DNA from 2 places in the Virgibacillus natechei genome. Region 2 is predicted to be linked to the other one. Evidence: a T-box and tRNA genes for the amino acid it is inferred to sense, from the RefSeq annotation. Region 2 holds a T-box; the other holds one or more tRNA genes.
The links. The T-box of region 2 lies ahead of pheS (phenylalanine--tRNA ligase subunit alpha). A T-box ahead of a tRNA ligase gene usually reads a tRNA of that ligase, here a tRNA-Phe.
Positions count from the first base shown of each region.

Region 1 (16,273 bases), 1.2 Mb from region 2:
ATGATTACGTTGTCTTCTGTATGAATTTCAAGCATTCGCTTAAACGGAACCGCATAATAAATCATATCTGGATGTAATACGATCGTCTTTTCCCCATCATCAATTAGTAATTTAGATGGACCTGATGATTTTAAACTTGAAGGATTCGGACTTTCTCTTATATCAGATTTCCGTAACTGATTTCTCAACCTTTCCATTGATTGATGAAAACGTGCATGATCATATGGTTTCAACAAATAATCAACCGCTTCAATTTCAAAGGCTTGGATAGCATAATCATCATATGCTGTCGTAAAGATAAATAATGGTCTTTCTCCTTCATTCAATTCAGTTAAGCGTTTTGCAGCTTCCACCCCAGATATTCCAGGCATATGAACGTCAAGAAATACCACATCCGGTTTATATTCGAAAAATAATTCAAGCAGTTGTTCTCCTGTTTCAGCACTTGGGCAAAGATAAACGTCCTCTTCCTTTTGCAGCACATAAATCAATTCATCCCGTGTTACTTTTTCATCCTCGGCTATAATTGCACGAATCAATGTCGAGTCCCTCCCCTTTCTGTTTGAGCGTCATAGAAGTTGTTCAAAAAGTCACCAAATGATAAGCGGCGAATCTCTTCGTTGGCTTGTTTTTCCGCTACTCACGTATTAAAAGCTACGTTCCGTTCCTTGGAAAAGGAAAACCACTTTTCCTGCGTGCAAGGTCGTCTGCTCAAAACTACGCCTCCTCGACCTTCTTGCTTCTAATTCGGCACCTTTTTGAACTCGCACTCATATGGAATTTCAAAAAATACCTCACTTCCTTCAGAAGGTAAATTTTTAATTCGTATACGTGCTGAATCACCCAGCAAGCTAACTAAACGCTGATTGACATTATAAAGTCCTTTTCCTCCGTTTTGTTTTTCTTTTAATGGCTCATGACCAGCACGATTCAGGATATCGAAAGGAAATCCATGGCCATTATCACGAACAGATATACGAATCACCTCATTTATTTTTTTTATTTCAATCTTCACCTTCCCGTTGTTGATCGTATTCCTTAATCCATGTTCAACACTGTTCTCCACAAGTGGCTGAATGGTTGAAGGAGGAATCAATACGTCGGATATCCCCTCTGACTGGGTAAAAGAAATATCCAAACGACTTTCAAAACGTGCTTGTATAATGGCTATATATGCTTTTACATGTTCAGCCTCCTTTTCCATGTGTATGAGTGAATGGGAGGCAAGCCCCAAGTTAAACCGCATATATTGCGCTAATTGAATGGTGATATGACGTGCTTTTACAGCATCCATCCGAATAAGTGTTGATACCAAATGGAGGGTATTAAAAAGAAAATGCGGATTTATTTGAGCTTGCAGGTTCCTCAGTTCTGCATCACGAATATGTACCTTCAGTTTCTCTGCAGCAATGACATTTAACTGATTGGAAATCAATTGTCCCAATCCTTGAGCTAGCATACGTTCTACTGGACGGATATGCTGTGCTTTTAGAAAATAAAGCTTAATAAGCCCTGTTACCTCATTTGCCTCGGTGATTGGAATAAAGATGGCAGCTTGTAAGGGACAGTTAGGATCTTCACATTGTATTTCCGAGTGTGTATACGTTACTTTCATCGACTTTGTCCGAATTGCCTGCTTGGATAAAGGGGTCGTTATTCTATCTCCTGACCCATGATGATCAGAACCCATCCCAATATGCGCCAGTACTTCATGCTCATTAGTCATTGATACCGCAGCCAGTTCCAATCGATCGTATAGCAGGTTGGCGATTCCTGCAGCCATTTCACGCTGATAATCTCTTTTTAAAAAGGGAAGCGCTTCTTCCGCAATCGTTAATGCCTGTTTTGCTGCAAATGCTGCCTCGTTTTCCTGCTCGCGCAAAACAATTCCGATCATCGCTGTGAAAATGGCAATTGCAATGCTATTCGACAGTACCAGCGGCAAACCAACTGTATCCACAATAGCAATTATTTCATCGGTGTTTGGATGAAAAATAAGTAATAGCTGCATTTGCAGCACAGTTGGAAAAACACCGATAAATAAAGCTTTCATCCATGAAATGACCCGTTCTTGTGAAAAAAATCGAGCTGTCAACCCCGCCAACAATCCAGTAAGTGGATTCACGAACCCATTTGCCAGCCACCCGATTCCTCCGAGAAATACCAAATGGGATCCCGCGATAATACCCGCACCAAAGCCAACAAATGGACCACCTAATAATCCTCCAATTACTATAGCAACAAGGCTTGAACCGAGAACGAGTTGATCACTTTCGACTGTCCAGACAAAATCACGAATGATCGTAGAATCAGCTTCGATCACAATTCCGGTTATTGTACTCGCAATACCAAAAAGTCCAAATATAAAAGCATGAACAATAGACATTTTAATGCTAGATTCACGGTAAAGGAGCGACCGGAAACCACGAGTTCGCGTTAGAACAAAAGCAATGACAAGTAATAACCCCATTCGTTCAAATAAAATGATCATCAATTCATTCACGAACTCTCTCTCCTCGTAGTAATTCCAGTCTGTGATTTAATATAAAATGGCTTGAATTCCCTGCTGAATTGAGATGAATTGGGTGAAAGAAGACTCCCGAGAATTGCACCCAAAAAACCAATCGGTATAACCACGATCCCCGGATTATATAGTGAAAATATAGCTTCTCTTGCAATCCATCCACCATCTGGATTCATGATATGAGGACCTAGCATTAGAAATGTCAGTGAAGCAATCAGTCCACTTACCATTCCAGTTATGACCCCGTTTTGATTAAATCGCTTCCAATATATAGTCAAAAGCAAAACAGGGAAAATACTGGACGCTGCCACAATAAATGTTAATGAAACTAAAAACGTAACATTGGTATTTTCCAATCTTAAAGCAAACAATATGGAAATTAGTCCAATTCCCACTGCTGTCCAACGTGCTGCTCGTAGTTGCTCCTTTTCAGTTGATTTCCCTTTTTTTATAATATGATGGTAAATATCATGAGAAATAGCTGTTGTAGCTGAAATAACCAGGCCAGCTACAACTGCAACAATGGTGGTAAAGGCAACCGCTGAGATAAAAGCCAACAAAAAGTCACCACCAACTTCTCTTGCTAGTAATGGTGCTGCCAAATTTCCGGTGGAATCGGCAGCAATTAATTTCTCGTATCCCAACAAAGCGACGGTTCCAAGACCAAGAACAAGTGTCATTAGATAAAAAAGTCCAATAATCCAAGTTGCACTGATTAAGGAACGATGTACTTCAACCGTATTTCGTACTGTAAAAAGTCGAATCAAAATATGCGGTAGTCCTGCTGTTCCTAGTATTAAAGCAAGCTGCAGTGAAATTAATTCCAGTGGACTATTAAATAAATTTCCTGAAGAGAAAAAGTCATCTCCTAAAGGCGTACCTTGTTTGACCTCTTCTATTAAGTTTGTAATATTCCAGTTGAAACGGGAAAATACAATTAATGAAAGAAGAAATGTTCCCGACATCAGTACAACTGTTTTAACAATTTGGACCCAGGAAGTGGCAATCATTCCACCGAACACGACATAAACAGTCATTAAACCACCAATAACAACAACGGAAAGCGAATAATCGATATTCAATAACAAACGGATTAACAGTCCCGAAGCTACCAATTGTGGGATCATGTAAAGAATCGAGATGGCAAACGCCCCACAACCCATAATCAAACGGATTCGCTTGCTGGGAAATCGAGCGCATATAACATCTCCAAGTGAATACTTTCCCAAATGGTGGACTGGTTCAGCAATTAAAAATATCACAATCAAATAGGAAACCAAAAAACCTATGGAATACAAAAATCCGTCATAGCCATTTATCGCAATTGCGCCAACAATACCAAGAAAGGAAGCAGCACTTATGAAATCACCAGAAATCGCCATTCCGTTTTGAAAGCCTGTTAAACTGCCTGCAGCCGTATAAAAGCTATTCGTTGTTTGACTTCGTTTTGCTGCCCAGTATGTAATAATTAACGTGCAGACAATAATGCATATAAAAAACAAGAAATAGGTAAGATTCACCGTTGTTCCCCCTGCTTTATTTGTTCAATGAATCGATCGAAATCTTTTGCATTCCTATAGTAAATCCACCCAAGAATCCAAGTCATTGGTATTTGGGCAAATGCATACAACCAACCCCAGGATATACCTACAAAAGGGATAGCTCTATTCATTTGATAGGGAAAAAAAGTCAACGTGAGCGGCAATGCAAAATAAAAGATGATAAGAAACGTTAACAGCTTTATGAGTAGACGTCTTCTTTTTTTCATTAATTGATGAAATAGGTTTTCCATCACCAAATTCTCACCACCATAATTGAGTCTATTATATAAATTAAGAAAATTTGATTTATTGTAAACTAATAATAATCCAACGATGGATACTTGTAAAGATTAATGCAATTTTCATTTACTAGCCTATTTTTTATGAGGAGGCACACTTACTAACCCGGACATAAAAAATCCCCTTACAACATTCATTGCAAAGGGATCAGACTTACTTATTCACTATATGCATCTGTCAACGTCGTAACGATTTGTTTTTTACGGGATACGACCCCTTCAAGTAAGGCGCGATTTTCCTTTAATTCTACATCGAATGCTTTTTCTAACTTGTCTTTATTTCTTCCAAGAGCTAGCACATCTGAATTGCTGTTTAAAATATCGGTTACGACAAACACAAATAATCCAAGGTCTTTTTCCTTTATAGACCTGTCTATTTCTTCTTCCAGCTGCGCTTGTTGGTGATAGACCTGATTGATATCAATTGTATTCACCTGGGCAATAACAACTCTCTCTCCACCCATTGCAAATTCTTTAGCATCCATTGTTAAAAGTTCCGTAATCTTTTTATCACTTAAGTCAGCGCCTGCCTGCAGCATATCAAGGCCATATTTTTCCAAATCCACACCAGCAATTTCCGCTAGCTCATATGCCGCATCCACATCTTCTTTTGTGCAGGTTGGTGATTTTAACAATAAAGAGTCAGAAATAATTGCTGACACTAATAACCCGGCCACTTCTTTTGAAACAGCTACATCATTTTCTTTATACATTTTATTCAAAATAGTCGCTGTACACCCAACTGGCTCCACGCGGAAATAGAGCGGTTCCTTCGTTTCGAAATTTGAAATACGATGGTGATCGATGACTTCAGCAATCCGTACTTCCTGGATATTATCCACACTCTGCTGAAATTCGTTATGATCAACTAAAATTACGCTTTCCACATCAGCGTCTACTTTTTCAATAAGTTGTGGTGCTTTCACGTTAAAATAATCCAATGCATATTGTGTTTCTTTGTTTACTGGACCTAGTCTGGCAGGCTCTGCATTTTCACCTCGTTTATTCTTTAAATCAGCATAAGCTAATGCTGAGGAAATCGTATCTGTGTCAGGACTTTTATGTCCGAAAATTAAGGTCTTACCCATGTTCATTTCTCCTTCATATGTAATATAACTTGTCCAACTCTAAGATTACCATAATATAGTGCCTAGGAAAAAGCATTTACTTTAGTTTTACTCCTTATACCAATCCAATATTTTCTGTTTGGTAGCATGGTCTTTCACTTCCTGCAGATTTAATCCATTTAAATCGACCACTTTAATAACCGGATCTAACGGGCCGTCATATTCTTGTAATTTAACGATACAGTAACCTTCAAAGGGAGATGCAATAATTTCCAAAATAGCTTTATCCGAAAAAGCTTCATATATTTTCTCTTCATCTGTTTTACTTAACTTCCAATCAGTTGGTCGACTCTCATCTTCAATTTTTTGAATATTTACGCCAGTATCTGATTGCTGCATTGTTGCCACCTCTTTGTAGAGACCGGGCTTTCTATTAATTGAGTGCAATAATTTTATTATTTCAGAAGCACCTATTAATAAGAAACCACCTATTATATAGGGCAGCGATGAATTGGAGAAACCTACCAACATATCCATAATTCTGATTTCCCCTTCCATATTAGCTGGAAGGCGAGCACTATGCGCCACTATCATTGAAATTCCTAAAAATAAACCAGCAATTATAAATACAATTCCCGTATATAATAAAACTCTCCCGACTATGTTTCTTTCCATATTTTATCCCCCTTTCCTTTACAATTGTACCATTTATTCTTATATTTAATATAGAAATAATTAATTAAAGGTGGGATTCTAATGTCAAATCTATTTAATTTTACAAGGAGCGCTTCTCTTTCATTCGCGAAAGACCTCGATGAGAAGACGGCGGATTACCAGGCTGAGGCGTTTAATAACACGATACACTGGCATGTGGGACACGTACTTGTCACCGCAGAAGCATTACTATTTGGCTACCCGAAACAATCCGCTAATTTTCCAGAAAAATATAATGATCTGTTCGGAGGTGGAACAAAGCCTGCAGACTGGCCATCGGAAGTCCCTGCAATTTCAGAGCTTGTCAACCTTTTAGAAGAACAGCAAACGCGCATCAATGAGCTTTCAGATGATTTTTTCGCACAAGAGCTTCCTTTTAAGTTTATGAATTTTAAAACCTATGACGAATTATTTGCAATGGTAATTCAACATGAAAGTGAGCATCTTGGAAAAATGAAAGCAATGAAGCAAGTTGTACATGCATCCTAATTTCAGAAATAAATTTATTATTATTGGTGCAGGGATATTAGGTGCTAGTACAGCCTATCACCTTGCTAAAAGCGGTGCTGAAGTAGTTGTAATCGATAGAAAAGATGAAGGGCAAGCAACCGATGCTGCTGCGGGAATTATTTGTCCATGGTTATCCCAGCGTCGAAACAAAGCATGGTATCACTTAGCAAAAGGTGGAGCCAGGATTTATCCAAAACTAATGGATGAACTAGCAAAAGACGGCGAAACGGAAACTGGCTACTTACAGGTTGGAGCCCTTCGTCTTCATACCGAGGAAAAAAAGTTAATGGCAATGCAAGATCGTATCCTTAAACGGCGGGAAGATGCCCCAGAAATTGGTGATGTCTCACTGCTTGATGCTGCACAAACGAAGGAACTGTTTCCACTACTCAACGATGGGTATGGGGCTGTTCATGTTAGTGGCGCAGCACGAGTCGACGGCAGAAAGTTACGTGATGCTTTACTGCGTGGTGTTAAAAAACATGGTGGAACCATTGCGTATGGCAACGCTAAGCTTGTTCATAGTGGAGCACAGGTGACAGGTGTTAAGCTTGACGGCCAAATCATTGAAGCAGATACGGTTATTGCCACATCTGGCGCCTGGATGGATGAATTATTCAAACCATTAGGTATATCGTTTGAGGTAACACCACAAAAAGCACAAATCATGCATTTAGAAGTGCTAGCAAAGAATACTGCGGCCTGGCCTCTTATTATGCCTCCTAATAATTCATACATGCTAGCTTTAAATAATAGACGCTTCGTTATTGGAGCTACACAGGAAGATAATACTGGCTTTGATACGCGGGTTACTGCGGGTAAAATTCAGGAGATTTTAACTAAGGCAATACAAATAGCACCAGGTATTGCTTCAAGCAAAGTACTTGAGACAAGAGTTGGATTCCGTCCATTCACTCCTGGCTTCCTTCCAGTTGTAGGAGCGCTACCGGAATATGACGGACTGTTACTTGCCAACGGACTCGGCTCATCTGGTCTAACAACAGGACCATATGTAGGCATACAATTAGCAAAACTTGCTTTAGGTGAGGACTTAGACATTGATTTACTTGATTATGACGTGTCTGGAGCGATAAATTAGGACAGACTTTTAAAAGTCTGTCCTTTTTGCTGGCAGAAAGCTGCTTGAGTTGCAGGTAATGAAATGGAGATTCCACTAATCGGAGATAATGCGGAGATAATGATGAACGGAGTACAAATAGCTAATCAACTGCTATTAATCTAGTATGATCTATATGGATAGTTCATACTTTCTCTACCAACTTGAATACATATATTTACACTTATGAATTGATTTGGTACGCTTAAGCTGGATAATGAAGGGAGATTTATCATGAAAGGTAAAACGATGGTACTTATAATTCTAATAGCTTCTATATTATTGGTAACGTTGAGCTGGTTCGTGCTTGAATTTATAATCGATGCATATGATATTGATAGAGCCATGGCTAATACAATTGAAACGTATATCCTGTAAAGAATTACGAACAGAGGATCAAATTTTAAATCAGCAAATCAAAAGACCAAAGGAACCGTTATGTTTCTTTGGTCTTCATGAATTATCACAACTTCCGTATCGTTTTTGTATACTTACATTCGTCAACAAAGACAATCCTAATTTTTCTCGTCACTAATGCATTAATAATTTCTTCCGTATTATTCTTCATCTTGCACAGCCCTGTTACATTTTTCATCGGAAAATAATTTTCGTCCCCCTTGTTTATCATCCTAGCTCTCATCTCCTATTTTTAAGTATTGTAGCAGAGAGGAGAAATACTTGCAGAAGTTTAAAAGACCATTTTACAATAGGTTTTTACAGTGAAATTCAATTATCTATTGGTGAAAAACCCATAACTAAGTACAAATTATCCTGAAAATTCATTTACACACTTGTTTTTGAATATTGTTCCTTGCGCTTTAAAAAATTAGATTCAATAGCAGTGATAAGGCTACCGAATTTATAATAAGAGAATTGAAACAATGGACTTTGAATGAATGTAAAAATAAACGTAAACCAAAATACAGGCCCTCCCAATACTAGACCTAATACCAGAACAGAACTTTCCGTCACAATCCGAACCCTACTAATAGGTGCATTCAACTTATCAGAAATGGATAACATAAACCCATCTCGCGGGCCTGATCCAACTCCTGCAGCATTATACATCCCACCACCAAGACCCATAATTACAATTCCAGAAAGAATAATAAGAATATCCGGCCATGCATGCGTAGCATTTGGAAGGAAATCAACCCATAAAAAAAGATCAACAAATGCTCCTACTAAGAAAGCATTGAAGAAGGTCCCCGATTTAATATAACTTTTATCCAGGATCCACGACACAATAATTAACACACCAGAAATGATAATAGCCCACGAACCAATCGATAAGCCAACTCGCTCGAAAAGCGCTACATTCAGCACATCCCACGGGTGGATACCCAGATGTTGTACCTTTATTGCAATACTAATTCCTAAACTAAAAAACATAATTCCTATTACGAAAAAGAACCAACGCATCATATGTATCAATACGATCAACCTTCTTTCAAAAAAGAGCCTATAAATAACTATGTTAACATAAAATCCATTTCACAGCAGGCTTCTGACTAACACCCATTATCGATTTTATCATAAACAAGTGATTAGAAGACTTGGCATTCGTCAGATCATCAGATGTGACTAGAAAACCGCCAGTGCCTGCAATATTGATCAGCAATTTAAAACGTTCCTTTGAGATCACTGAAAACGAAAAGACAACCCACCTCTTTGGCAAGTTGTCTTCACTGGTAAAATTATTTTAAAATTATTTGATGGAATCAACTGCTTCTTTCACCGTTGTTGTGCCTTTTACTACCTGAAATTCCTTTCCGATTGATTTATCATTTTCCAGACTGGCAAGAATCGCTCTTGCAATATCCTCTCTTGGCACTTCGTCGCTCTTCACTTCAGGAGCGGCATTTATCATTCCAGTTCCTTCATCATTTGTTAAAAACCCTGGATGGATAATCGTATAATCTAGGTCGGTTGCTTTTAACCATTCATCAGCATAGTGCTTGGCGACAACATATGGTGCAAAGTTTTCATTTGCTTCCTGAATGGCTTTACGAGTGGTATCAAATGAACTGATCATGATAAATCGTTTCACTCCTGCAGTTTTAGCAGCTTCAATCGTTTTTACAGCCCCATCCAAATCAATCATAATGGTTTTGTCTTTTCCTGTGTGACCACCGGAACCTGCAGTAAATACGACCGCATCAACTCCATCGGCAGCCTTTGCAATTGCATCGATATCATCTTCCAGATCCACCAGTGCCGTTTCTGCACCTAAATCTTCAAAAAAAGACGCCTGTTCCTGTTTGCGGATCATTGTCCTAGCTTCAAGGTTGTCACTTTCCTGTATAAATTTAACCAACTGTTTTCCAATTTGACCATTTGCTCCTACTACTAGAACTTTCACTTTATCCACCCTTTCTAATAGATTTAATAAGACCTTTTTGTATTCCCTTTCTTTATCGTAAATAATTAGCAGGGCGTTGTCTATTATTCTGACTCAAGCAGTAAAGCTGATTAGCTGGATCATTTCTCACTTTCCATTGCTGCTCCCTATTTTTTATCAAAATGGAACCTTTCAGTATTTCTCCCTAATAATAGCCAAAATCATAATGTGTGCCGCGAAATTTGATCTGCATATTTTTTTCATGCCGTTCCTCCGTTAATCAGTTGAACAATGCAGGATTTTTATTTTTAAATTTAAGGAATAACAGTTAAAATATGATCTATACGATAATTTTTTAATTCAAAGTGGAGTATCGCAGTCAGGAGGTGTACTCATGGATGACATCGTTTCAATTAGTGCTTTAAAAACGCTTCTTGAAAAGAAAACAAAAAAGAAAATCCTTGTAAAAATAATGTGGAATGGAAATGACAAATTGACATTATTCATTACACCAAATATGAAAATCAACTCTTTTATATTTGATGAAAAAGAAGGATACATATTTTATGACAATGAAGGAATACCAGTAAAGCACGATATTCCGTGTGTACTGTCCCATAAGGAATTGATGGAAGGAAAAGTAAAGCTGGATGGGAATGTGAAGATTAACGGAGAACGTCTATCAAAAGAGGATATACAGTTTTTGGAGGAAATTGAATAGTAAGGAGTCAGATGGAACGCAAAAAAATTGTTGATCATCTTAGCCGCGAGGTGGAATATTCCTATCCGGCAGAACCTGTTATTGCATTTATCCAAAAGATAAAGTGCAGCAGGCTAAAATGATTGGGGGAAGTAACTCTAATTATAACACGTCTTTACTCCAAACCATCATTTATATAAAGAGCCGACAGCTAATGAGAAGGCTCTGTCTGTTTTTTTTCGTATTGATTGCCAAAATCTACCAGACAGCATTAATATTATTGCAATAGGGATGGAAATTAAATTCCTCCTGCGATTTTGGACTAGCCATAAACCAAAAATCCTAAGAAAGGAAGAATGATAGCGAAAGCCTACAGTAACATACTCATTTTAAATCAACATCCTTTAAAAGCAATAACCACTTCTCTCATAGCAACACAAACTTCAGTTAACCATTATTTATTGCCATCATCAGAATTTTACCATTACTTACAACAAATTAAAACGCCTGAAGAAAAAACTCCAAACGTTTATAAGGTGATTTGATGTAATTCCGCAACACCGAATTTATTTTATGTACCCCTATCTGCGAGATTTGTTTTTGCCAAGGCCGTCCGAAACAGGACAAAGGCAAACAAAGAAAGAATGATACCCGATATGTATGGCAATCCTATGAAAACGGAATACAAAAGTCCTCCAAGCACAGGTCCAATGATTCTCCCCAAGGAATCAAATGAAGACAAGGATCCCGTCACCATACCGTACCCAACAGTTGACTTTTTCGTTAACAGCGAGGAAACACTTGGCCGGATTACCCCATTGCCAACACCAAATATGGACAGAAATATGGCCGCAGTGATAAAATTCTGTGTAAATAGAATAAGCGCAAAACCTAGGGCAGAAATGAAAATTCCCGCCTGTATAATACGCACTTCTCCGAATTTTTTTGTCAATGCACCCATAGATCCCTGTACAGCCGCACTTGCAAGCCCCATAATCATAAATATGTAACCCAACGACACGGCGTCCAACCCTGCCCTTTCCGCTGCAAAATAAGCAAAGGTTGCTTCCAAACCGGCTAATGATACTGTTATAAAAAATTGCAGAAAATACAACATGAATAAAGGTCCTTGAAAAACATTTCTCCATGACAGTTTTTTTTGTGCAGCCGCTCCACTTGTTGATAGATGGATAGATTCTTTTAGAATAAAGAATACTAGGAACATAGTAGCGAACGATACAATCCCTGCAATATAAAACGGAGCATCCAAGCTAATGTCCGTAAATGTTCCACCAATCGCCGGACCAAATATAAAACCAAGCCCGGTAGCTGCTCCTACGATTCCCATTCCCTTGCCTCGATCTTCCTCTGTTGTGATATCCGCAACATAAGCCATGACTGTCGGCATGTTTGCAGCAGATAATACACCACCGATAAAGCGCGCAACAAAAAGCACCCATAGCTGTGTAGACAGTGCCATCATGAAAAAGGATAGCGACAATCCAAAAATACCAATCAAGATTACTGGCTTCCGGCCTACACGATCGGAAATACGTCCCCACATTGGGGCAAAAATAAACTGCATCAAGGAATAAACAGCCATTAATAATCCAAGTTCCGTAGGCGATGCTCCCAGTTCCTCTGCATAGAATGGAAGCACAGGTATAATGATCCCAAAGCCAACCATGACAAGGAACATAATGATAAAAAGTATTGGCAATGCTTTATTTAGTTTCAATGTACATCCACCTTAGTTGTTAGTTGGACCCGCGAGCATGTCTATTTACCAAACATACTCAGTCCGAATCTCCCTGATAGTCATGTAAAAATTTCAGCATTTTCACAGGAGCAAACCCGGAAACCCATTTTCCATTTATATTTGTTTGCGGGACAGAAAGTTTTCTTATTTTACCAATTAATTTGGTTATGGGACATAGGGACAGGAAAAGTGTCCCATTCTATATAGCTAACTGGGACATCTTGCCCGCTTTCTCGTCCCACCATCATTACCATGCTATAGCAATATCCTGGACCTTCATTAATCCACTATTATATGTACAAAAGTGATTGTTTAAAAATTTACAGTTTGGCTGAATCCTTACCACTTCGTAGTAAGTCAACGTCTCTAACTCTTATGACTCGATTGCTATGCGAATTTCCTACGGATTTAAATTATTACTTCTCCGTTTAGACACAAAAATAAGCATCCTTCCTAGTAAATAAGGAAAGAAAGTCAAGCCTTCGTCATGGTTGTTCGTGGTTGCATGACTATTATATGTACATTCTACGTAATTTTATAAACAAAAAGACACTACCTAGTCGAATAGATAGCGCCATATATATGTTACACTGATACCGGTGGCCGGGATCGAACCGGCACTCCAGAAGGAACATGATTTTGAGTCATGCGCGTCTGCCAATTCCGCCACACCGGCATAATTATATATGGAGGCGGTAACCGGATTTGAACCGGTGATAAAGGTTTTGCAGACCTCTGCCTTACCACTTGGCTATACCGCCATTAATAAAATGGAGCGGAAGACGGGATTCGAACCCGCGACCCCCACCTTGGCAAGGTGGTGTTCTACCACTGAACTACTTCCGCAAGTGGCTGGGCTACCAGGATTCGAACCTGGGATGCACGGGATCAAAACCCGATGCCTTACCGCTTGGCTATAGCCCAATTTCTATGGGGCGACCGGTGGGGATTGAACCCACGAATGCCGGAGCCACAATCCGGTGCGTTAACCACTTCGCCACGACCGCCATATAAAAAAATGGCAGGGGTAGTAGGAATCGAACCCACATCAAAGGTTTTGGAGACCTCCGTTTTGCCGTTAAACTATACCCCTACGTATTTATTTAAACATAAATGGTGGAGGGGGAGAGATTCGAACTCCCGAACCCTGAGGGAGCGGATTTACAGTCCGCCGCGTTTAGCCACTTCGCTACCCCTCCATATATGTCTTACTAATTAATTAAAAGTGGTGGCTCGGGACGGAATCGAACCGCCGACACACGGATTTTCAGTCCGTTGCTCTACCGACTGAGCTACCGAGCCAGATGAAACAGTAAATATTTAATCATAAATCAACACATTAGTTCTGTATAAAATGGCGGTCCGGACGGGACTCGAACCCGCGACCTCCTGCGTGACAGGCAGGCATTCTAACCAACTGAACTACCGGACCATGTTTTTTGTGCACTAAAGTACACTATCATTTTCAATTAACATAAATACACATTCATAGTAGTCAACTGAAATTTTTTGGTTGCGGGGGCAGGATTCGAACCTGCGACCTTTGGGTTATGAGCCCAACGAGCTGCCAGACTGCTCCACCCCGCGATATAATGAATTAGTAATGGTGGAGGATGCAGGGCTCGAACCTGCGACATCTTGCTTGTAAGGCAAGTGCTCTCCCAGCTGAGCTAATCCTCCAGTGAAAATGATGCGTTACCGTCTTATGTCCAATACATAAGATAGGTTATAAAGAAGTCTTATAATTTAAAAGTTGGTGACCCGTACGGGATTCGAACCCGTGTTACCGCCGTGAAAGGGCGGTGTCTTAACCACTTGACCAACGGGCCAATCATATATTAAAAGTGGCGGAGAGCGAGGGATTCGAACCCTCGAGGCCGCGTGAACGGCCTACACGATTTCCAATCGTGCTCCTTCGGCCACTCGGACAGCTCTCCATGGCTCCACAGGTAGGATTCGAACCTACGACCGATCGGTTAACAGCCGATAGCTCTACCACTGAGCTACTGTGGAATAATCAATTTGAGCAATTCATTCGAGAATAATTAATCAGATATATGTATGAACATGCTAAGAAATTATTCCATGAAATAGAATTTGCCTGGCGACGTCCTACTCTTGCAGGGGCAAAGCCCCAACTACCATCAGCGCTGGAGAGCTTAACTTCTGTGTTCGGCATGGGAACAGGTGTGACCTCTCCGCTATTACCACCAGACCTGATGTCATTCTGTGTTATTCACTGGATGTGAACATTTTACAGAACTTCCTTATGATAAGGACAAGTTTTATTATATGCATTTTTTGTCTAAATTGCAAGGGTTTTTGTCCATTTATACCCTAAAAACTAAATAAGAGTATCATCAACGCCGATCAAATAAGAAATTAGTTAAGTCCTCGATCGATTAGTATTCGTCAGCTGCACGTGTCGCCACGCTTCCACCTCGAACCTATCTACCTCATCGTCTCTGAGGGATCTTACTCACTTAAAGTGATGGGAAGTATCATCTTGAGGGGGGCTTCATGCTTAGATGCTTTCAGCACTTATCCTTGCCATACGTAGCTACCCAGCCATGCTCCTGGCGGAACAACTGGTACACCAGCGGTATGTCCATCCCGGTCCTCTCGTACTAAGGACAGCTCCTCTCAAACTTCCAACGCCCACGACGGATAGGGACCGAACTGTCTCACGACGTTCTGAACCCAGCTCGCGTACCGCTTTAATGGGCGAACAGCCCAACCCTTGGGACCGACTACAGCCCCAGGATGCGATGAGCCGACATCGAGGTGCCAAACCTCCCCGTCGATGTGAACTCTTGGGGGAGATAAGCCTGTTATCCCCGGGGTAGCTTTTATCCGTTGAGCGATGGCCCTTCCATGCGGTACCACCGGATCACTAAGCCCGACTTTCGTCCCTGCTCGACTTGTAGGTCTCGCAGTCAAGCTCCCTTGTGCCTTTACACGCTACGAATGATTTCCAACCATTCTGAGGGAACCTTTGGGCGCCTCCGTTACTTTTTAGGAGGCGACCGCCCCAGTCAAACTGCCCGCCTGAAACTGTCTCCGAACCGGATTACGGTCCTGGGTTAGAAGGTTCGTACAGCCAGGGTGGTATCCCACGGATGCCTCCACGTAAGCTAGCGCTCACGTTTCCAAGGCTCCCACCTATCCTGTACAAGCTATACCAACATTCAATATCAGGCTACAGTAAAGCTCCACGGGGTCTTTCCGTCCTGTCGCGGGTAATGTGCATCTTCACACATCGTATAATTTCACCGGGTCTCTCGTTGAGACAGTGCCCAAGTCGTTGCACCTTTCGTGCGGGTCGGAACTTACCCGACAAGGAATTTCGCTACCTTAGGACCGTTATAGTTACGGCCGCCGTTTACTGGGGCTTCGGTTCTGCGCTTCGCTCGAAAGCTAACGCTTCCCCTTAACCTTCCAGCACCGGGCAGGTGTCAGCCCTTATACTTCGCCTTTCGGCTTCGCAAAGACCTGTGTTTTTGATAAACAGTCGCTTGGGCCTATTCACTGCGGCTCACTCACGAGTGAGCACCCCTTCTCCCGAAGTTACGGGGTCATTTTGCCGAGTTCCTTAACGAGAGTTCTCCCGCTCACCTTAGGATTCTCTCCTCGCCTACCTGTGTCGGTTTGCGGTACGGGCACCTGTGACCTCACTAGAGGATTTTCTTGGCAGTGTGAAA
Region 1 covers NZ_CP110224.1:1,065,346-1,081,618, reverse strand. The annotation lists gene OLD84_RS05855 (LytR/AlgR family response regulator transcription factor) at 1-539, opposite strand, end outside; gene OLD84_RS05850 (LytS/YhcK type 5TM receptor domain-containing protein) at 743-2,503, opposite strand; gene OLD84_RS05845 (solute symporter family protein) at 2,500-4,044, opposite strand; gene OLD84_RS05840 (DUF485 domain-containing protein) at 4,041-4,316, opposite strand; gene OLD84_RS05835 (manganese-dependent inorganic pyrophosphatase) at 4,523-5,452, opposite strand; gene OLD84_RS05830 (hypothetical protein) at 5,540-6,106, opposite strand; gene OLD84_RS05825 (DinB family protein) at 6,188-6,634, shown strand; gene OLD84_RS05820 (NAD(P)/FAD-dependent oxidoreductase) at 6,624-7,754, shown strand; gene OLD84_RS05815 (hypothetical protein) at 8,007-8,150, shown strand; gene OLD84_RS05810 (hypothetical protein) at 8,236-8,400, opposite strand; gene OLD84_RS05805 (YczE/YyaS/YitT family protein) at 8,556-9,197, opposite strand; gene OLD84_RS05800 (SDR family oxidoreductase) at 9,481-10,134, opposite strand; gene OLD84_RS05795 (hypothetical protein) at 10,508-10,834, shown strand; gene OLD84_RS05790 (MFS transporter) at 11,385-12,551, opposite strand; tRNA gene OLD84_RS05785 (tRNA-Leu) at 13,167-13,248, opposite strand; tRNA gene OLD84_RS05780 (tRNA-Cys) at 13,260-13,333, opposite strand; tRNA gene OLD84_RS05775 (tRNA-Gly) at 13,344-13,418, opposite strand; tRNA gene OLD84_RS05770 (tRNA-Gln) at 13,422-13,496, opposite strand; tRNA gene OLD84_RS05765 (tRNA-His) at 13,504-13,579, opposite strand; tRNA gene OLD84_RS05760 (tRNA-Trp) at 13,592-13,665, opposite strand; tRNA gene OLD84_RS05755 (tRNA-Tyr) at 13,687-13,771, opposite strand; tRNA gene OLD84_RS05750 (tRNA-Phe) at 13,799-13,874, opposite strand; tRNA gene OLD84_RS05745 (tRNA-Asp) at 13,928-14,004, opposite strand; tRNA gene OLD84_RS05740 (tRNA-Met) at 14,083-14,159, opposite strand; tRNA gene OLD84_RS05735 (tRNA-Val) at 14,177-14,252, opposite strand; tRNA gene OLD84_RS05730 (tRNA-Glu) at 14,327-14,401, opposite strand; tRNA gene OLD84_RS05725 (tRNA-Ser) at 14,418-14,509, opposite strand; tRNA gene OLD84_RS05720 (tRNA-Asn) at 14,511-14,585, opposite strand; rRNA gene rrf (5S ribosomal RNA) at 14,672-14,787, opposite strand; rRNA gene OLD84_RS05710 (23S ribosomal RNA) at 14,955-16,273, opposite strand, start outside.
Region 1: it encodes a tRNA-Phe, which carries the amino acid that the T-box ahead of pheS (phenylalanine--tRNA ligase subunit alpha) is inferred to sense. The anticodon was not compared.

Region 2 (16,273 bases):
CACCGGAAAATATATGAATATCCTGATACGTTTCATTTAATTTAGCTATTTCCTCACGTTGTCTTCGCAGTCTCGTCTCATCCAATCCGCCTGCAACCCGTAAATACTTAGAGTGGTCTGTAATTGCCATAAATTCATACCCCATATGACGTACCTGATTCACCATTTCTTCTAATGACTGTGCGCCATCACTCCAAGTTGTGTGCATATGTAAATCACCACGAATGTCACCTAATTCTATAAGCGGCATATTTTTCTCAAATGCTTCCACCTCTCCTGTATTCTCCCTCACTTCCGGAGGAATATAGGTTAATCCAAAGTGATTGTAAAATTCTTTTTCTGTGGAGAAGGTCATAACCGTATTGGATTCTTCAATTTCGATTCCATACTCATTTATTTTTTCTCCACGCGCTTTAGCGAGTTGTCGCATTGCAACATTATGATCCTTTGAGCCAGTAAAATGATGAAGCGTGGAAGCAAATTCACTACTGGTAACAAGTCGGAAGTCCACATTAATATCATAAATATCATCTAGAATGATCGATACTTTTGTGTCCCCTTTTGCAATAACTTCCTTTACATGATCCATCTCCAATAGAGTGTCCCGGACTTTCTGAGGTTGTTTCGTTGCAATGATGAAATCAATATCTTTAATCGTTTCGCGCATTCTACGTAGACTTCCAGCACGAGAGTAGTTTTCCACTTCAGCAATATGATGTATATATGTTTCAATCTTTTCTGCAATTGGAAGCATTAAAGCAATTGGTAAACGCTCCGGACGTTTTCCTGATTCTTCCAGAGCTGTTATTATTTTCTCTACCGACTTTTTACCAAATCCTGCTAGTTTCTCTACTTCCCCATTTTCACATACTGTTTTTAATGTCTCTCTATCTGTAACGTTAAGTTCTTGATACAATTTAGCTAATTTTTTTCCACCTAAACCAGGAAGTTCAAGTAATGGTAGCAAGCCTTTAGGAATTTCTTGTTCCAATTCTTGCAACGTTTCGGATGTTCCCGTTTGGATATACGCTTCGATTACAGTACTGGTTCCTTTTCCGATTCCCTTTAATTTCGTAAAATCATCGATGCGCTCCAATGAGCGGTCATCTCTTTCAAGCGCTTGGGCTGCATTTCGATAGGCAGAAATTTTAAACGGGCTTTCCCCTTTTAGTTCCTGATAAACTGCTATTTTTTCGAGTAGTTTAATAACATCTTTTTTATTTATAGTCATCTCGTTTTCACCTGCTTTATTAGTATCTGCTTATCCTTTTAAGAGAGACGGACTCGACGAAGGTAAATACAATTTGTACAACACATACAAATGTCTCTCCTACATTGATTCAACCTCATTAAAAAGGATTAATTCTAGTTATTAAATAAGTTGGGCACATGTGTAAACCATAAATCAGTTATTTTATCTGAAAAATATGGTGTGTTCTCTATTATAAATAATGCTATAAATGAATTATTTATCCATGATTGTATTCCTTCAACAGGGGTTAAAGCAAGGATGTAAAGAACAATGAAAAGAATAAGGTAAATTTCTAAAAAACCTAAAACTGCACCCAGTATTTTATTAATAGATTTTAACACAGGTAAATATGCTACGAAGTCGAGCATTGAAGCTATAATTTGTAATAATATTTTAACAGCAAAGAAAATGATGGCAAAAGCAATTGCATTGTAAAATCCGCTTTCGAGTGGGAGGGATTGAAGGAATTCAGCCCATGCACTGTCATTGGATATCTGTGGGTATGGTATCCACAGTGAAATCCGTTCTCCAAGAACATCGTAGTAGAGAACAGCAACAATGAATGCTACAACAAAACCGACTAAATGAAATAATTGTAAAATGAACCCTCTTCGTAAACCAATTAAAAAACCCAAAATCAGTAATACGATTAAAATTAAATCAAACATACTTTATTTATCCTCTTTCCTATTTAACGAACCTGCCAATTTAGCATAGTCCTCTTTAAGTTTTAAATAATCATTCATTGTATTGACAGCAGTAAGAACAGCAAGTTTCGTTGTATCAAGATTTTCATTCTTTTCTTGAATGTCCCTCATTTTTTGGTCTACCAAACTTGCAACCATTTCTACGTGGCTTGCAGATTCTTCGCCAATTATTGTGTAAGATTTATTGTGTATCTCTACTGTCACGCGTTTTTTATTGTTATGAGCCACACTGGTATCCTCCTGCCTGAGAAAAATTGTTCACCTAATAATAACATGAAGTGAAGCAATTAGGAAATTAGGAAGCATATGGCTTCTAACCCCTAATTTATCACAGTTTAACGGGTAGTAAAACTACTCCCACCTCAAAAATGGAGTAAGACGAAAATTTCAGGTGGGAGTTAACTGCCCGTATAAGCCCGATTGGTTCAACTAATATTCAGTGGGGAGAACAAAACCTCCACTGAATGAAGTTTCACTTTATGTTTTTATCATTTCAATATTAAAGGTGTTTTTCTATCGTTTATATATTCGAATGGACAAAAGCACGTGCATATTTATAGAAAAACGATACGGTCCCTAAAGGCCGTATCGTTTTTCATCTATTATTATGATCGAACATGTGCATTAAATTTAGTATTTACGGTCTCTATAATTTTTTGATAGGATTCTTCTACTTCATGGTCTTTCAATGTTTTATCAGGGTGCTGATAGAGTAAGCTATAAGCGATCGATTTCTTACCTTCGGCTAAATTATCACCTTGATAAACATCAAAAATTTGCACGTTTTTCACAAGTGGTGCCCCTATTTCTTCGATCGTAGACTTTACTTCACCTGCTACTACATGATCATCTAAGGTGAAAGCAATATCTCGTGTAACAGATGGATATTTTGGTATTTGATTATAGCTTGGCTCATTGTTGTAAGCTGCAAATACCTCCTCCATGTTCACATCAAACACATACGTTTCTTTTACATTCCTATTTTTCGCCTGGATTGGATGTAATTGGCCAACGAAGCCAATGGTTTTATTATGAACAACTACTGTTGCACATCTGCCAGGATGCATTTTAGGAAGCTTTGCTTGTTCAAATGTAACCGGAATGTTTAGATAATCAAATAACCCTTCTACGATTCCTTTCACAACATAAAAATCTACTTCCTTCTTCTCTTGTTGCCATTGGTGTTCCAGCCACTTTCCTGTTAATGCTCCGGCTAATCGTAAGTGTTCGTCTGGTTGTTCTGTTACCTCTTTTTCATTTGAAATAAATATGGAACCAAGTTCGTAATAGCTCAGGTCTATTTGATTTCTGGCCTGATTATAAGCTAATGTGCTTAATAATTCCGGCAATATGCTTAAACGCAGATATTTATGATCCTCACTCATTGGCATTGCTAGTTCAACAGGTTTCGGATCTTTAGCCTTAATTTCTGGACTGATTAATGTTGAAATATAATGCTTGTTTGTTAAAGAATATGTCATCGTTTCCATCAGCCCGACGCTTTGCAGATAGTTTTTCACATTTCGCTTTAATTGTTGACGCTCAGTTAGCGATCCGGCATGTGATGCTCCCATTGGCAATGTGAATGGTAAATTATCATACCCATAAATCCGGGCAACTTCTTCTAACATATCTTCAAATATCTTAATATCCTGACGCCGTGTAGGTGCATAGACGATAAAGTCTTTATCATTCTGCCTGAAATTGAAACGGAGCTTATTTAAAATATGGACGATTTCTACGGTTGAAATTGCTGTTCCCAGTCGGTTGTTAATTTCATCCACATTCATTTCTACTGTTTTTTCTGTATAATTCAGTTGATCAATTTCAACAGCGTTTCCAAGAACTTCTCCTTCGGCATATTGCTGTAACAACTGGCAGGCTCTAAGTCCCGCAGCCTTCACACGGTTAGGATCAATACCTTTTTCAAAACGGCTACTCGATTCACTGCGTAACCCCGTATCTTGCACTGTTTTTCGTACAGCAGTTGGTGCAAAATAGGCCGCTTCCAATAAAACAGTTGTGGTTTCTTCCGTTACTTCAGTACTTGCTCCCCCCATCACACCAGCTAGCGCAATAGGATCATTTCCATCCGTTATCACAAGGTGATCTTTTGATAAAATTCGTTCTTTTTCATCTAGTGTAACTAGCTTTTCTCCTTGCTTAGCTGTTCGCACCAGTATTTTTTCAGATTGAAGTCGATCGTAATCAAAAGCATGTAACGGTTGTCCGTATTCAAGTAATACATAATTTGTAATATCAACAACATTGTTGATCGGACGAATCCCGGAAGCCATCAAATAGTTAGCAATCCATGGTGGGGAAGGTTTTATTACAAGATTTTTAATCATAAATGCGCCATAATACGGATTCAAATCAGTATCTTCGATCTCTACATTAATGTACGCGTTCGCGTCCTCGTCACTTACTTCCACATCTTCATCCGGCAGGAGAATCGGTTTATCTAAAATTGCAGCTACTTCATAAGCGACACCCAGCATAGACAAACTGTCAGCCCGGTTTGGGGTTAAATCAAATTCCAGTACAGCATCATCCAAATTTAATAATGGACTAACACTTTCACCGATGATGGCATCGTCAGGAAGAACAACGATTCCATCTGTGATATCTTTTGGCAGGTATTGTTCTTTCAGTCCTAGTTCTTGCATGGAACAAATCATACCATTTGATTCCACACCACGTAATTTCGTTTTTTTGATTTTAAAATTTCCAGGTAAAACAGAACCAGGCTGAGCGACAGCTACCTTTTGGCCTTGCATGATATTTGGAGCTCCGCATATGATTTGTAGTTTTTCTTCACCAACATCGACGCTGCAAAGGCTTAGCTTATCCGCATTAGGGTGTCTTTCACAGGTTTCGACATAACCAATAACCACGTCGTTGCTTTTTTCAGCTATATATTCAATTCCATCTACTTCAATCCCGGATTTAGTGATTTTTTCAGCCAGTTCCTCTGGGGTTAGATTTCCTAAATCAACATAATTTCTTAACCAGTTTAATGATACGAACATCGTCATTTACCTCCTACGCATTATGATACTGTTTTAAAAATCGTTTATCGTTCGTATAAAATTGGCGAATATCATCCACACCATATTTCAACATAGCAATACGATCAGGGCCCATACCAAACGCAAATCCACTATATATTTCGGGATCATATCCAGCCATTTCCAAGACATTTGGATGAACCATTCCGCCACCTAAAATTTCAATCCAACCCGTTTTTTTACATATGGAACAACCTGCTCCTTCACAAACCTTGCATGAAATATCCATCTCAACGGAAGGCTCTGTAAATGGGAAAAAGCTTGGTCGCAGCCTTATTTCACGGTCCTCTCCAAACATTTTCTTTGCGAATACATCTAATATTCCTTTCAAGTCACTCATGCGGACATTCTTATCGACATAAAGGCCTTCGATTTGTGTGAATTGATGAGAATGTGTCGCATCATCCGTGTCACGTCTGTAAACTTTTCCAGGACAAATCATTTTCACAGAACTATCACCATCATAGCCAAGCATGGTTCTTGCTTGTACTGGAGACGTATGTGTACGTAATAACAAATCATTTGTAATGTAAAATGTATCATGCATATCTCTTGCAGGGTGCCCTTCTGGTAAATTTAATGCTTCGAAATTAAAATAATCCGTTTCTACTTCAGGACCTTCCCTTACCTCAAATCCCATTCCAATAAATAAATCCTCTATCTCTTCAATGATGTTTGTTAATAAATGTGGTCCACCTACTTGTACAGGTCGTCCAGGTAACGTAACATCAATCGCCTCTGTTTCCAATTGTTTTTCCAGTGCTTCTGATTCAAGTTTGTCGTTTTTCTCATCCAGCGCATCCGTGATCGTCTCTCTTACACGGTTGGCAATTTCACCAACTACGGGCCGTTCTTCTGCAGGTAGCTTTCCCATCCCTCTTAATACGCTAGTTAAAGAACCTTTTTTTCCTAAATATGTAACTTTAATAGCTTGAAGCTCTTTCATTTCTTGGGAATTATCTATACTTTCCAGTGCTTCTTTTTGAATTGCTTCTAATTGATCTTTCATCTAAAATTACCTCCTTCATATAAAAAAAGCCTAATCCCTAGAAAAGGGACGAGGCTTTTATTCGCGGTACCACCCTTGTTGACACATATATGTATCCAACTCAAAAAATGATAACGGATTAAACATCCGGAACACCTTTACTCCCTTTGTGTAAGGTCCAAGTGTCAGCTCCAGAGTGAAATAATAACATTTAATACGACGGAAATACTCTCAGTCCAGGTATTTCCTCCCTTTCTCGCTGCTAATTGCTATTTGGCTCTTTCAAGGCTTTATTACTATTAATATATATTATAAGTATTTTACTTGTAGCTTGCAACCATTTTTACGTGGTACATTAAAATACCTGCTGCCACACTCACATTAAGGGACTCGGCTTTTCCATATATTGGAATATTAACAATAGTGTCTGCTAGTTGTAATAATTCACTTTGAACTCCCGCACCTTCATTCCCGACAATTAATGCTACCTTTTCAGAGACCTCCACTTCATTATAGCTCCGTGCATTCATAAGTGCAGTAGCCCATACATTAAATCCATTCTTCTTTAATTGAACGATTTCTTCTTGAAGATTTGCTTGATAAATTGGAATATGAAAAATAGATCCTTGTGTTGAACGGATTACTTTATCATTATACAAATCAACGGTTTCATTACCTAAGACAATTCCACTAAATCCACTGGCATCAGCGGTTCTAATGATTGTTCCCAAATTTCCAGGATCCTGTACCGAATCAATCAGAAGCATATGATTACCAGTCCACTTATCAGGGAAATGTATACCCACAACTGCAGCTATTCCCTGTGGGGTTTTTGTTTGAGATATATGTTGAAAAACATGATCGCTTACCACTTCAATAGAGAATTCCGTGCTCCAATCTGGTAATTCAATCGTATCTTGAACAATAATCTCCAGAATCGTCCAATCACTATCCTTAGCTTCTTCAAGTAAATGAAGACCTTCAATGAGAAACGTTCCTGAATCCGTACGCTCTTTTCTTTTATGTAACTTACGCCACGCCTTGACCTTATTATTTTTCACTGATGTAATCATATTTTTTTCAGTCCTATCCATTATTTCTACTATGATCATACATATTTTGACTAGTAGCGGTCAAACTATCCTTAGAAGAATTTAATAAAAGAGGTGAAGCAAATGGATCTAAATTTACGAAAAGCAATTCTATCCAATATTTCTACAAATGATCAAGATCAACTGGAAGCCACCATCTCAGAAGCAATTCAAGATGGAGAAGAGAAAATGCTGCCAGGACTAGGGGTTATGTTTGAATTAATCTGGAAACAATCAGCTGATCAGGACAAACAAGAAATGGTGGATGCATTAGAACAAGGTGTCAAACAAGCTGTAGACACAGAATAATAAAGTAAAAGAGATAGATGCTATTATGCATCTGTCTCTTTTGAAAAAACCTCAGCTGCCGCCTCATTTTTCCAGAGGCTAGAAGTCAGGGGGCGGATTGGTAGAAATCGGCGCAATAGCCGATTTCACTATCTAAACCTTCTAGCCGAATAAGTAATGATCTCTTATCTTTTTAGAAAATCCGTATAATTTTGCATCTGCTAAAGAAAACAAGATACATATTGCTTTTATAAATCCCTAAGGGTAAAATAGATTTATGCTCTAAAAGGGAGATTTTTATATGGAAATAAGAAATTTACAGCAAATAGTCCAAAACAAAACGACGTCTCATTTAACACCTACTGATTCATCCACCCAGCAATCCCCGTTTATCAGCACATTTGAACAAATGTTTCAGCAAAAATTAAGCGAGACGAGAGCACGTAGTAGTATACCAATGCAGCAGCATAATTTTGGAAGCAGTGTCGAAAATACATATCCATTTTATAATACTACAGGAATTGCAAACCCTGTATCCCCAACGCAATTTGATAACAATATTACTCAATCAGCCAGAAAGTATGGTATTGACGAGAAGCTCATTCATTCTGTTATTGAGGCAGAATCCAATTATAATGCAAATGCCAAAAGCCATGCTGGGGCAGAAGGGTTGATGCAATTAATGCCTGAAACAGCAAAAGGACTCGGAGTTACCAATTCGTTTGATCCAGGGCAAAATATAGATGGTGGTACAAAATATTTAAGTCAAATGCTAAATCGTTATAATGGTAACGTTAAATTATCCCTAGCTGCATATAACGCAGGACCAGGAAATGTGGATAAATACCAGGGAATCCCACCATTTGATGAAACACAGAATTATGTACAAAAAGTGATGAATTCATACCAAGCATAGCAAAGGCTGTCCAAAGGACAGCCTTTACTTTATGCCAGGGCAAGGAGGTAGGTATTTCCGCAGCGGGGTAAAAGTATCATCCTTCATTTCAAGTTCGTCTTTTATATCAACTCCGAAAATTTAAAAGCCACCATACTTACGAGAAACGCTTTAAGCTAAAATCAATTCTTTTACTGTATCAGCATCCAATTGTTTAATCGTTTCTACAATTAACTTCACCGCATTTTCAAAGTCATCACGATGTAAAATTGCTGCATGTGAGTGAATATAACGTGTTGCAATCGTTATCGATAATGATGGAACCCCGTTTGCCGTCAAATGAATGGCACCTGAATCTGTTCCACCTGCCGCAATCGAGGCATATTGATACGGAATATCGTGCTCATCAGCAGTATTCACTACGAAGTCACGTACACCTTTATGCGAAATCATTGATGCATCATATAGAATAATTTGAGGACCATCCCCTAATTTGCTGTCCGCATCCTTATCAGAAATACCAGGCGTGTCACCAGCGATACCTACATCTACCCCAAAACCAACATCTGGTTCAATGGCATGTGCAGAAGTACGCGCACCACGTAGTCCAACCTCTTCCTGGATCGTTCCCACACCATACACAATGTTTGGATGATTAACACCTTTAAGCTGTTTTAACACTTCAATCGCAATCGCAATACCAATTCTGTTATCCCAGGCTTTTGCCAATAACATTTTTTCATTTTTTAATGGTGTAAATTCAAAATAGGGAACAATAGAATGACCTGGTTTGATTCCAAATTCTTTCGCTTCATCCTTACTTGACGCACCGATATCAATAAACATTTCTTTAATATCAACCGGTTTCTTACGCGCCTCTGCTGAGAGGACATGTGGTGGCTTTGAGCCTATAACACCAGTCACATCTCCATTATCACCCATAATGGTCACACGCTGTGCTAACATTACTTGATTCCACCAGCCACCGACTGTTTGAAAATAAACAAATCCTTTATCGTCTATTCGAGTTACCATAAACCCTATTTCATCCAAGTGTCCAGCAACCATAATCTTCGGGCCATTTTCATCACCTGTTTTTTTAGCAATCAAACTGCCTAGATTATCTGTAAAAATTTCATCAGCATATGGTTTGATATAACGTTTCATCACATCTCTTGCTTCTTTTTCGTTTCCTGGAATACCTCTTGCATCTGTTAAATCTTTAAGCATTGTAAGCGTTTCATCCATTTTTGTCATATGTAATTTACTCCTTCCATTAGTATCCGTAACAAGTATAACTGCTTTAATCAAAATAATAAAATATTTAGGCTAATTAACTTAATAGCCTTGATTTTGTCGATCATAATTTACTTCATTTTTCTTCAAATATGCGCTTTGTATATCGGCCTCTGTGAATCCAAGCAATGCTCCTAGCTGCAAATATGCTTCAAATAAGTTTATATAAGTTGCTTGCGTTGGTTTTTGTTTAAACGTTACACAAGCTTCAAATACACGGTTAAATTGTTCGGTTTCAGAATGAGTGATTTCCTTCAATTGCCTGCTATCATAACGAAATCCTTTGTCTATCCCTAATGACAGAATAAAGTGGACCCCGTCAACGTATTCCTCTAATATTACACTTTTTTCATTTCGTGGTTTGTTACTCCAAAATTTAAATGTTCTTGTCTCATTTGCTAATTCACCGAGCTCTACCAATAATGCAAGATATTTTTCTTGGAAAACGTCCTTCTCCAATAAATCATGTTTTGTTTCAATATACTTGTCCAATTGCGCTTGCATCGAAAACAATGCTTTCCAGTCCAATTAAATTCCTCCATTTCATTTTTAGCAAACCACAAGTGCTTTCTAAGAATCTCTTTAACGAATGCCACGGTTTCTAATGATTGTACCACGATTTATCTGGGAATAGTGAAACTAATTACCGGATTAAATCGTATAATAGTATAACAAACTACATGGAGGGTTGGATATGGTTATTATCCTGTTTAGAATCTTAATTGTTATAGCACTAGCTCTCCTCGTCTATACATTGATTCAATATCTCCGAAATCCACAAAGACAATTACGTATGGCTAAAGAATCAAACGACTTCTTCTTTTTGGACGAACCAAATAATGCCAAGAAGAATTTTCAATTCGTCTACAAAGGTTGTTTTTTTGAAGGGGTTAAATACCTTGGTACTACAGAAGATTCATTTGAAGTGGTCGACATTCATGTTACCGTAGATGATCCGTTAGAATTACGGGGACTAACACGAGAAGATTTATATTTTTTAGAGAAAGAAATACTCATCCGCTATCACCATGCCAAAATAGAATGGAAACATCCAATCAATCAATTACTGCTTACAGGTATGGAATAAAAAAATCACTCGTCATTATTTAAATTGACGAGTGTTTGCTTTTTATACCAACTTGAAAAAATTCCTGCCAGTTAATTATAATTTCTTTTCTTCTCAAGATATAAATAAATGGGAGTAATGCCGTTAGAAATACGAAGATGTGAAATGGGGTTAAATTAGATATCCAGCCTCCTATTGACGTGTATACAAAGGCTAAGGGAATATTGGATAATAAAGATGATTTCGTGTAATCCTTAAAATTTGCGGAGATCTCAATTAAGCATAAGGATAAAAGATGAAAATGGATAAACGGTACAAGACGAAGTAGCGTGATTTGTGATGTCGTTAATTCAGAATTCTGACCTATCATTTTCTTTTTAACACGTACCAGTTTATTAAATGATTTCGGCATCCACGTTATAATGAAATAGAAAATAATACTAGATAACGTAATACCAATAATGGAATACAGCGTTCCTGCCACAGCTCCAAACAAAATACCACCGGAAATACATATAAAAACAACAGGAAGAAAAAACAATGGCCGTAATAAATGAAAACTAATGAACAGGATTGGGGCGAATAATCCACCAGTTTCAATGAAAGCCATTAAATAATTTCCAAAAAGCTCCATCATCTACCTCCCCTTCCAGAGCCGAACATGAAGCTCTACTAGTACATGTATATGACAATAGACGAGCCTTTATGACATGAAAAAGAATAGGTATGCAATTCCTGTACAATGGATAATGATCAACATTGGTACTCCAACTACAAACGAACGATGTTTCGTTTTATGGCGAAACATTTTCATTCCCATATAGGATCCAAATGATCCACCAAGAATAGATAATATCCAAAAGGTTCGCTCAGGAATACGAAACTGCTGTTTTTTTGCCTTCTGCTTATCCATTCCCATTAAGAAAAAGGTTATGGCACTTACACCTAGAATATAAATCACGATAGTATTCGCCTCGTTCATCTTGCTATCCCCTTTATTAGAAAATCAGCTTATCTCCAAGCCTTCAGGCAACTCACCATATTCAGCTAGTTAAGTAGCAGGAAAATCTTTCTGCTTTCTGCTAAAAAACGACCAAATCCAACTTAGAAAGGATTTGGTCGTTCAAATTAAATTTATTTAATCGCGTCTTTAGCTTTCGTTGCTAATTGAGCAAATGCTTGTTCGTCATTAATAGCAAGATCTGATAACATTTTACGGTTAATGTCGATACCTGCTACTTTCAACCCGTGCATTAACTTGCTATATGAAAGATCATTCAAACGAGCTGCAGCATTAATACGCGTAATCCATAATTTACGGAAATCACGTTTTTTCTGTCTGCGGTCACGATATGCATACATACCTGATTTCATTACTTGTTGTTTTGCTGTTTTAAATAACGCATGCTTTGAACCATAATATCCTTTGGCTAATTTAAGAACGCGTTTACGACGTTGACGTGTTACTGTTCCACCTTTTACACGTGGCATAATAGTTCCCTCCTAAAATACATATAGAAATCGTTAATTATATAATACCGAGCTTACCTTATTTATAAGGTAGCATTGTTTTGATACGTCTGTAGTCCCCTGCTGAAACTACTGTACTCTTGCGAAGCTTACGTTTCTGTTTTTGAGATTTATTTGCAAACATATGACTTGTGAATGCGTGTGAACGTTTAAGTTTACCAGTGCCGGTTTTTCTGAAACGTTTTTGAGAACCTTTATGAGATTTCATTTTAGGCATAGTGAGTTCCTCCTTGTAATTGTAACTAATTATTTTTCTTTTAACGGAGCGACCATCATAAACATATTACGGCCTTCCATTTTTGGTTTGGATTCAATCGTTGCTACATCCTTAACTTGTTCAGCAAAACGATCCAAAACCTCTCGACCCAAATCCTTGTGTGTAATAGCACGTCCACGGAATCGAACTGCTGCTTTTACTTTATCGCCATTATCAAGAAATTTTCTAGCATTCTTTAATTTCGTATCAAAATCATGTTGGCCAATACCTGGAGTGAATCGAACTTCTTTGACATTGATAACTTTTTGCTTCTTCCGTGCTTCTTTCTCTTTCTTTTGCTGTTCAAAACGATATTTACCAAAGTCCATGATGCGACAAACTGGTGGTTTTGCATTTGGAGCAACCAATACTAAATCCAGATTCCTCGTTTGAGCAATGTCCAATGCTTCGTTACGTGATTTCACTCCAAGCTGATCACCATTTGAGTCGATAAGACGTACTTCTCTAGCACGAATCTTTTCGTTTACATTCATATCTTTGCTAATATCCAGCCACCTCCAAAATTTTATACTTGCTGATCGACCTAGTATTGACAAGCAATTTTAATAAATAAAAAAAGTGTCGGTACATCATGCACCCACACGTCTCCATTTGTCTTTTAAAAAAAGTTGGAACCAGTCAACTACATAAAGTATGCGTTGATCAGGTGAGAAGCGGGTGCCTCTACTTGTCTTTAGATCATTTAATTTTGCAACTTATTAAGAATAGCATCTTTACACTCTATTGTCAAGAATCATTTTAAACGAACTATGAGTTTCTCTCGTCTTTTCGTCTAGCGCGCTCAGCGTATATTGAAACTGCCAAGAATACGCGGGCATATCCTTGGCAGTTTCATTGCACGTCTTGGGACTGGCGCGTTAATCCTCGCTCGCCTCACCGATAACATTTGGACTTCAATTAATTCCCTCACTAAAAACATTTTGCATCGTAAGTGCGGGCTTTAACTTTTGCCACAAAGCTTGGCGATATGCCTCATTTTCTAATTACGTTCGTATTTCTTTTTCATCAATTTCTTTATTTATCAATTTCACGAAATCCTCAAAACCTAGAGTTTCAGATTGTTTTTCTCCATACCTTCTTACATTCACTGCATTTTCTTCAATTTCATTATCGCCTAGAACCAATGCAAAAGGTACTTTTTGCGTCTGTGCTTCCCTAATTTTATAGCCAATCTTTTCATTTCGTTCGTCCACGGAGACACGCACACCTTGACGTCTTAATTTATCCTCTACCTTTTTCGCATAATCCAAATGTACATCTGGTGATACCGGTATAATTTTCGCTTGGACTGGTGCTAGCCATGTTGGAAATGCACCCTTATATTCCTCGATAAGAAATGCTACAAAACGCTCCATTGTTCCTACCACACCACGATGAATAACGACTGGACGATGGTCTTTGCCATCCTCTCCAACATAGGTTAATTCAAAGCGTTCTGGTAAATGGAAATCTAATTGGACAGTAGATAATGTTTCGTCTTTCCCTAAGGCTGTTTTCACCTGAACATCAAGCTTTGGACCATAAAACGCTGCCTCTCCTACAGCTACGACATATTCAACTCCCATGTCCTCTAACGTTTCTTTTAACATTGCTTGTGCCTTATCCCACATTTCATCATTGTCAACATATTTTTCCTTGTCCGCTGGATCGCGATAAGAAAGACGGAAATAGTAATCTTCAATACTAAAATCTTCGTATACTTTTTGTATCAGTTCTACCACACGAATAAATTCCTCTTTTAATTGATCAGGTCGAGCGAAAATATGAGCATCATTTAATGTCATGGCACGTACCCGCTGTAACCCAGCTAAAGCACCAGACTTTTCGTGTCGATGCATCGTACCAAGTTCTGCTATCCGAACCGGTAGATTACGATAACTGTACATCTCGTTTTTATAAACCATCATGTGATGCGGACAATTCATCGGACGTAGTACTAAATCTTCATTATCCATTTCAAGTGTTGGAAACATATCATCTTTATAATGATCCCAATGTCCGCTTTGTTTATATAAATCAACGCTTCCTAATACGGGTGTGTAAACATGGTCATATCCTAAGCGTTCTTCCAAATCTACGATATAGCGTTCAATATTACGACGAATGGTTGCACCTTTAGGCAGCCATAACGGGAGACCTTGTCCCACATCTTGTGAGACCGTAAATAAGCCCAGCTCTTTGCCTAATTTACGATGGTCACGTTCTTTTCTTTCTTCCAGGATCTGTAAATGTTCATCAACCTGATTTTGTTTTTCAAAAGCTGTACCATAAATACGCTGCAATTGCTGATTATCACTATCTCCTCGCCAGTATGCCCCGGATATAGTCAGTAATTTAAAAGCCTTTATTTTGTTTGTTGCAGGGACGTGTACCCCCCTACATAAATCAAAAAAATCACCTTGTTGATAGATACTTACTTGCTCATCTTCTGGAATAGAATCAATCAATTCACGTTTAAGATGGTCGTCGTTAAACATTTCTTTTGCCTTTTGACGTGATACCACCAACCGTTCTATTTCCAAACTTTCATCAACAATCCGCTTCATTTCCTTTTCTATCTTTGGAAGGTCTTCTGGTTTAATTACATGATCCATTTCCACATCGTAATAGAAGCCTTCCTCGATTACTGGACCAACGCCAAATTTGACATCTTTATAAATCCGTTTTATCGCCTGGGCCATTAAATGTGCTGTAGAGTGACGCATAATGTCAATTCCTTCTTGATTTTTATACGTTATGATTTCAATCTTTCCGCCACTAGATAATTCTCGCCTAAGATCAACTAACACACCATCCAACTTAATAGCGATAGCTTGTTTTTTTAAACCAGGAGAAATCGCACCTGCAATTTCTTCACCAGTTGTCCCTGATGCAAACTGTTTCTGCGTTTCATCTGGAAATACAATTGAAATTTCTGCTGCCATTATAAAACACTCCCTTGATATTAGAAAACTTGGCATTCAATAAGCCTTCAGTGAATGCTAAAGCAATAAAAATAAGACGCTCGTCCCTTTGCATATTCGCAAAGGGACGAACGTCTGACACGTCGTGGTTCCACCCTAATTTCCATCGTAAAAATTCATGGCTCATTAAATCTTTAACGCAGAATTTACGCCACTATTTCTTTAAATAGCAGGGTTCCAAGGTGGTAATTACTTGTTTGATAGGGGAAGCTTCCAGCCATAGACTTCCTTCTCTTATCTATACAAAACCCAAATAATCGTATCCTTATCTTTACCTTTTTTCATTAATTAGTATAATTATATAATCTGTATTATAGCCTTTCATTATAATAAAATCAAGCTTAATTATTTTGGTTCATTACTTTATGTGCAAAAGGGAATTTTCGATAGGGTTCAAAATCTACTTTTTCCTGAAAAACATTAATCACAGTCAATGTTTTCGATTCAGATGGATGATCCCCATATATTTTTATTTTTTGTGGTGCCATAGCAATTAATGGTGACAAATTTAGTTCATTCGCATCTAGCCCAACAATATAAAGGGGTTCTTTTTGCATGAACGTTCGTAATTCCATTTTTGAAAAACGCTTCCCATTTTGTTTATAAAAGGAAAAAGTGTTTCCTTGCAATACGTGAATTACATTATAGCTTGGTTCTTTTTTTGCAATATATTCACGAAGCGTATTCACAAATGCCTGGTGATCTTCCTCTCGTTTAAATTCATCAATTGCTAATCCTACATAATGGATTAACTGGTCTGTAAATACTTTCAATCGAAATTTAACAATTGAATCATAGTGAACCGTTGATTCATCTTTGATATTTGCTATAAATAATGATTTAAGTAAC
Region 2 covers NZ_CP110224.1:2,257,674-2,273,946, forward strand. The annotation lists gene polX (DNA polymerase/3'-5' exonuclease PolX) at 1-1,231, opposite strand, end outside; gene OLD84_RS11810 (CvpA family protein) at 1,366-1,920, opposite strand; gene zapA (cell division protein ZapA) at 1,924-2,187, opposite strand; gene pheT (phenylalanine--tRNA ligase subunit beta) at 2,565-4,991, opposite strand; gene pheS (phenylalanine--tRNA ligase subunit alpha) at 5,005-6,039, opposite strand; T-box leader at 6,081-6,313, opposite strand; gene OLD84_RS11830 (TrmH family RNA methyltransferase) at 6,339-7,091, opposite strand; gene sspI (small acid-soluble spore protein SspI) at 7,194-7,418, shown strand; gene OLD84_RS19330 (lytic transglycosylase domain-containing protein) at 7,699-8,313, shown strand; gene OLD84_RS11845 (M42 family metallopeptidase) at 8,464-9,549, opposite strand; gene OLD84_RS11850 (dUTP diphosphatase) at 9,631-10,116, opposite strand; gene OLD84_RS11855 (sigma-w pathway protein ysdB) at 10,283-10,675, shown strand; gene OLD84_RS11860 (TVP38/TMEM64 family protein) at 10,695-11,288, opposite strand; gene OLD84_RS11865 (DUF1294 domain-containing protein) at 11,358-11,636, opposite strand; gene rplT (50S ribosomal protein L20) at 11,789-12,145, opposite strand; gene rpmI (50S ribosomal protein L35) at 12,204-12,401, opposite strand; gene infC (translation initiation factor IF-3) at 12,431-12,934, opposite strand; ribosomal protein L20 leader region at 13,008-13,136, opposite strand; gene thrS (threonine--tRNA ligase) at 13,445-15,385, opposite strand; gene ytxC (putative sporulation protein YtxC) at 15,766-16,273, opposite strand, start outside.